3 regions of the Metabacillus sp. B2-18 genome follow, and region 2 is predicted to be linked to each of the others. Evidence: predicted binding sites of a transcription regulator. Region 2 holds the regulator's gene; each other region holds the start of a gene.
The links. The regulator CtsR, encoded in region 2, represses protease genes until heat stress. The targets are predictions, from matches to a motif close to ATGGTCAATAAAGGTCAAACA.

Region 1 (2,265 bases), 1.5 Mb from region 2:
CAATAATCATACTAGGTATATTGAGAAACGATGCTATTTGTCTTTCTAAACCATATAAATTGCCTATAACTGAGGTAAAAACTTCACCATATATGACAGCTATGTAAATAAAATAAATGGCATAAAAAGTTGTTTTCATTACCTCAGCCATCGGTATGTCATAATCCATAACGTTAGGAAGAGTCGAAAGAGCAATATGACTGCTAATTAGAATTGCTGTTAAAAAGACTCCCCCAAGGATCCCTCCCCGTTTCAAGACTTTCTCATCTTTGATCTCATTTGCTAAAGGCACTAAAACAGCTGCAGCCATTGTTAAATTAAAGGCTGCATAAGAAACAGCAGAAAGAATCCATTTAAATGTGGCAGATGATTTATCGGGCATTACACTTAAAGCTTCAATAGAGAAAGATTGAACAGCTAGAATGGTACTAAATAGAATCAGCATTGGTACTACAATGATATTTACACTAAATAACCCCTTAATACCAAAAAACATAACAGCTATTGTTAATAAAATCGTAATAATAACACCTAACCTTACAGAAAGACCAAGCTGTTCTTTAAATATCGCTCCTGCACCCGACAACATGATAGAGGTTAATCCTAATAATATGATAAGCATAAAAATATTTATAAATCTTCCTATTTTCTTACCAAATAAAAAGATCATTAAATCTTGATAAGAAGCTGCGTTAATTCGCTTTGATAGGATGAGCATTTTCGTCCCAATATAAACAAAAATAAAACCCACTAATAAAATACCTGCAAGTCCAAAAACACCGTATTTTGTAAAAAACTCAACTATTTCTCGTCCAGTCGCAAACCCTGCTCCTACTACTGTTCCTACATAAACAGCAGCGACTTGAAACGAGGCAATCCAAGATCTTCTCATCCTTTACACCTCACTATAGATAAACAGCTTGTATCATTATATGAGCGTAAATAGAGATGATTCACTTCATTTTCATAACCTTTTTAAAAATTCCTGTAAGAAAATCCCATTACTAAATTGTAGGCAAAACACTTGAAAGTCAAAAAAGGTCAAAGTATACTATGATCAAAGAAGGTCAAACATGAGACCTCTTTCTTTTTATCCTATTGGTCAATAAAGATCAAACTCTTTCGCTGAAATCTTTTTTATATAAATTAATAATGAAAAGGAGTTTTAAAGATGATGTGTGAAAATTGTCAATCAAAACAAGCTACAGTTCATTTAAACGTTCAAATAAATAATCAACATAAGCAACTAACATTATGTAATGACTGCTATTCAACGTATAAACAAGCTATCCCTTCAGGATTGTCAGGAGGATTTCCTTCGTTTCCATTTGAACAATTTATGAAAGGACTTCAACAACAAGCATCATCAGCGGAAAACGTTCAACCAAAAACTCAATCCAGCGGTGGTGGGATTCTAGACCAACTTGGCCGTAATTTAACTCATGCTTCACGAGCAGGCTTAATCGATCCTGTGATTGGCCGTGAAGAAGAAGTTGATCGAATGATTGAAATATTAAACCGCCGAAACAAAAATAATCCCGTGTTAATTGGAGAACCAGGCGTAGGAAAAACAGCTGTCGTGGAAGGTCTTGCTTTAAAGATTGCAAACGGCTCTGTTCCAACAAAGCTTACAAATAAAGAGGTTTATCTCTTAGATGTAGCATCACTTGTTGCAAATACAGGGATTAGAGGTCAATTTGAAGAACGAATGAAGAAGATTATAGAAGAGCTACAAAATCGTAAAAACATTATATTATTCATAGATGAAATTCATCAGCTTGTTGGGGCTGGTTCAGCAGAGGGTTCAATGGATGCAGGTAATATCCTAAAACCAGCTCTGGCAAGAGGAGAGCTTCAAGTTGTAGGTGCTACAACATTAAAAGAATATAGAAAAATTGAAAAAGATGCTGCACTTGAGCGACGCTTTCAGCCAGTAATGGTTCATGAACCAACAATTGATAAAGCGATTGAAATCTTAAAAGGTATTCAAGATAAGTACGAGCAATATCATCATGTATCTTATTCAGATGAAGCTATTGAAGCCTGCGTTTCCCTTTCACATCGTTATATTCAAGACCGATATCTTCCTGATAAGGCAATCGACTTGTTGGATGAAGCTGGTTCTAAAAAGAACTTAATGTTAAAAAATGAAAGTGATGAAGAGATAAAAGAACGTCTAAAACATATTTCACTAAAAAAACAAGAAGCTACTAAAAACGAAGACTACGAATTAGCTGCTAAATTAAGAGATGAAGAAGCTCATCT
Region 2 (2,265 bases):
ATCGCCTTATTCATAAAGTTCTGGAGTGACATCTAAAATCCCTCCTCATCAAAGCTACTTAATTTTTTTTCAAGTGAGCGGATTTCATCTCTTACCAGTGCAGCTTGTTCAAACTCTTCTTGACTAATAAGACTTCGTATTTTCTCTTTTAGATCCTCAATTTTTTTCCTTATATGAATATCTCCACCAATTCTCTTTGGGATTTTCCCGGAATGTTCTGTGTTTCCACCATGAACACGTCTTAGAATCGGAGTAATATAATTTTTAAAAGTTGGGTAACAATTAGAGCAACCAAACCTACCAGATTTCTTAAAATCCTGGAAGGTCATTTTACATCGATCACATTGAGGAACACTTTCTGTTTTAAACACATTCTGCTCCTCTGCTTTAGCAAAGCCATGCTCCATATTAAGTAAACCTGTTAACAGGCTGTTTAACGAGAATCCTGAACTTGAATTAAACATAAAAAATTCACTATTTTCTTTCGCACAGTGCTCACATATATGAACTTCTGTTTTCTCACCATTAATCACTTTTGTAAAGTGAAACGTTGCCGGTCTTTCATTACATTCCTGGCAAATCATCCGTCTCCCCTACTTTCACTTATATTTCAATGAAGTTAACATGGCTTTCACCATTCTTGCCCTTAATTCATCCCTATGAGGAAGGTCGATATATAGGACTGAACGATCTATAACACTCATCATCAGCTTTGCTTCTCGAGGGGATATGACCTCTTCAGTTACAAGCCGACTAATGATATCCTCTGCAGCTGCTTGTGAGAGGCGATTGTTTATTAAAGCTAGTAATTGATCAAGTAAGTGTGCTTGAGTTTCAGCATGAACTTTAATAATTCTAATATAGCCTCCTCCACCACGCTTACTTTCTACTAGATAACCTCTTTCAATCGTAAATCTTGTGTTTATAACATAGTTTATCTGTGAAGGCACACATTGAAATTGATCAGCTATTTCACTGCGTTTAATTTCAACAATTTCTTTACCACTACTGTCCAGCACTTTTTTTAAATACTGTTCAATAATGTCTGAAATATTTCTCACTCAACCTCCCCCTCACTGACTTTGACTATATTTGACTATAATCTAAATATAAAACGAACAGAAAAATTTTTCAACTCTTCTGTTTCATTTTAAATATTGCCAAAATAGAAAGAAGTGAAACCTTATTTAAAAGATTTTTTCTACTTCCTTGATTTCCTTTAGTACAAGCTCCAACTTTTCATGCCCTATTGAATGAATGTTAATATTAATATCTAACTGATAATAAAAAGTTACATTCCCATCTCGGTCCTTTCGACTTGATGTCATCACAATACTATTTGTCTTAATGCTATATGTCGAAAGACGCTGAATCACTTCATCAATTGAAGATTTAGTTGAATTTACAACAACCTTCATCTTTCTTCTTGTCTTTTTTACATACATATACTTCTCTAATCTATTTAAAAAAATGAGACACATTAACACAATAATCGTTGTAAAAAATGCCAGAATATACATTCCTGATCCGATAATTAAACCTAATCCAGCTACAATCCAGATAGAAGCAGCTGTTGTTAATCCTCTAACCGTTGCACCTTTTACTAGAATGGTTCCTCCACCTAAAAAACCTATGCCACTAATCACATAAGATGGAATCCGTGACGGATCGAATTGCACAGCTTTATGATCCTGAAGATAATGCTCAAAACCATACAAAGACAATATCATCATAAGACATGATCCAATTCCTACTAACAAATGTGTTCGAAACCCCGCAGGATGATTCTTAAACTCCCGTTCTAACCCTATAACTCCACATAAAAGAGCTGCAATAAGGATACGAGAAAACATCGTATAATCCTCTTGACTAAGAAACTCAAACATATACATTTCCCCTAGTTTAATAAGACATATAAGTTGTTCTAATATATATATACTCAAAAGATAGTTTTCAAACACTTATTTTTTTGATGGGGGTGTCTGGTGGGGGTGTCTGGTGGGGGTGCCTGGTGGGGGTGCCTGTCACTTCCCGTAATTTGCTAAAATTTGTCGAATAAAGTCTTCAATGGACTATTTTGCATGATTTTACGCTCTCATCTAATTTTATAAAGACAATCTTTTTATGTTATAGAAAATAGTCATAAATTGTAGGCTAATCTCAATGTTCTTTTCTGTTAGGTTCAAGTTTATTTGGCAATCTAAGAAGTTTATCTACGATTATGGAAGATTTATCTAAGATTTTTGCCGTTTTATCTTCGATACT
Region 3 (2,265 bases), 950 kb from region 2:
TTAGGGTGTAGTAAAAAAGGAGGAGAAAAAGCATGACTATTTACACATTTTTATTGATTATCCATCTTGTTGCGGCTGTTGTAGGGCTTGGGGCTACATTTGGTATGCCAGTATTAATGAGCAATGTAAAAACTGTATCACAAGCTCAGTTTGCTCATAAGGTTTCTAAAGGCATTGAAAAGTTCGCAAAGGTGGGAAGCATCACATTATTACTTACAGGAATTATTATGGCCATCATCAATCCTTATCTTTTTAAAGAAGTTTGGTACATAGCTTCTCTTGTTATTTACATAGCTGTTCAACCAATCACAGCTGGAATTCTCCCTAAAAAAGAAAAGCAACAATTAAAGTCGCTTGAAAACCATGAAGGTGAGGAGTTACCAGAAGAGTATACAAAACTGGCAAAACAGCTCATTCCATTTAATAATGTTTTACATGCATCAGCGGTTATTTTAATTGTTTTAATGACCGTGAAACCATTTTAATCGTTTTTGTTTTCGGCAGGCCTTTTGTGGTCTGTCTTTTTTATGATTCCGTTAAATTCACAATTTTAGAAGATCTATTAAGTATCGAAAAAAGTATTCACTCAGTTTGAAAAACAACAAATGTGGGAAACATGATTACATGTTATCGTGACCGCATACATAGTATAGTATAGACATCAATGATGGCAATTAAAAATTCATCGTAAAGCATTGGTCTTTTCGTTTGACCTTTATTGACCATAGTTGTATGATGGAGATACATAAGATTTACCTATTTCAAAACATGTTTTATGTGTGAAGTTCTAAAGGATTACATATTAAACCTTATACCCTTTAGAACAAACCTAATCTTTCTTAAAATAAAGGAGGAATATGAAATGAATTTAATCCCTACAGTTATTGAACAAACAAACCGTGGTGAGCGTGCTTATGACATTTACTCACGTCTTTTAAAGGACCGTATCATTATGCTTGGAAGCGGCATCGACGATAATGTTGCAAATTCAATTGTATCACAGCTACTGTTTTTAGAAGCTGAAGATCCAGAAAAAGATATCTCAATTTACATCAACAGCCCTGGTGGATCCATCACAGCAGGTATGGCAATCTACGATACAATGCAATTCATTAAACCACAAGTATCAACGATTTGTATTGGTATGGCTGCTTCAATGGGTGCATTCTTACTTGCAGCTGGTGAAAAAGGTAAACGTTATGCTCTTCCAAACAGTGAAGTGATGATTCACCAACCACTTGGTGGCGCACAAGGTCAAGCAACGGAAATTGAAATTGCTGCAAAACGTATCTTATTCTTACGTGACAAATTAAACAGAATTCTTTCTGATCGTACAGGTCAAGATCTAGAGGTTATCGAACGCGATACAGAGCGTGACAACTTCATGACTGCTGATCGTGCGTTAGAATATGGTTTAATTGACAAAGTGTTAGATCGTAATACGTTAAGTAAATAAGATTAGATGAAGTAGGTCCCAATCCGATTTGATAGTGATTGGGGCTTTTTTGTTTTAGATTGAGGGCATATAAGCACTGAGTCACGGAGGTAGGAGATGGAGCTTATGTCTTATGTGATCAGTTGCTCTTTCTTGTAATTGAGTCACATCTTCTCTTTCCTGGTTTAGTCTTGTCCTGATTCTCGTACTATCGAGACATAAGTGCTCTTTCCTACCCTGGGTTTGTCCCGATTGTCGCACTATCCAGACACATCTTCTCTTCCCTATCCTATTTGTGTCCCGATTCTCGCACTATCGAGACACATCTTCTCTTTCCTCCCCTTTGTTTGTCCCGATTCTCGCACTATTGAGACACATCATCTCTTTCCTGCCCGATTTGTGTCCCGATTCCCGCACTATCCAGACACATCTTCTCTTCCCTATCCTATTTGTGTCCCGATTCCCGCACTATCCAGACACATCCTCTCTTCTCTCTCCCATTTGTGTCCCGATTCCATCACTATCGAGACACAATTCCTATTTCCTCCCCTATTCGTGTCCCGATTCCCGCACTATCGAGACACATCTTCTCTTCCCTGCCCGATTTGTGTCCCGATTCCCGCACTATCGAGACACATCTTCTCTTCCCTATCCTATTTGTGTCCCGATTCCTGCACAATCGAGACACACCTTCTCTTCCCTCCAGATTAAGTCCGTATAATTGTGTAAAAAGAAAAAGGGTTCATTTTATTCACTCTTGGCTACAATGTTTTCAGCTACGATAAACATGAAAAGAGGAATAAGATGACCCAGTTACAGTTTAACCTAGA

Region 1: the regulator CtsR is predicted to act here: its motif matches at 1,054-1,074, upstream of LPC09_RS07955 (ATP-dependent Clp protease ATP-binding subunit).
Region 3: the regulator CtsR is predicted to act here: its motif matches at 706-726, upstream of clpP (ATP-dependent Clp endopeptidase proteolytic subunit ClpP).

The regions. Positions count from the first base shown of each region.
Region 1 is NZ_CP088245.1:1,582,659-1,584,923, reverse strand. It holds gene LPC09_RS07960 (YkvI family membrane protein) at 1-892, opposite strand, end outside; gene LPC09_RS07955 (ATP-dependent Clp protease ATP-binding subunit) at 1,172-2,265, shown strand, end outside.
Region 2 is NZ_CP088245.1:105,182-107,446, reverse strand. It holds gene LPC09_RS00570 (protein-arginine kinase McsB) at 1-32, opposite strand, end outside; gene LPC09_RS00565 (protein-arginine kinase activator protein McsA) at 33-584, opposite strand; gene LPC09_RS00560 (CtsR family transcriptional regulator) at 600-1,061, opposite strand; gene LPC09_RS00555 (MgtC/SapB family protein) at 1,188-1,886, opposite strand.
Region 3 is NZ_CP088245.1:4,298,609-4,300,873, forward strand. It holds gene LPC09_RS21765 (DUF2269 family protein) at 33-485, shown strand; gene clpP (ATP-dependent Clp endopeptidase proteolytic subunit ClpP) at 863-1,456, shown strand; gene LPC09_RS21775 (IS256 family transposase) at 2,240-2,265, shown strand, end outside.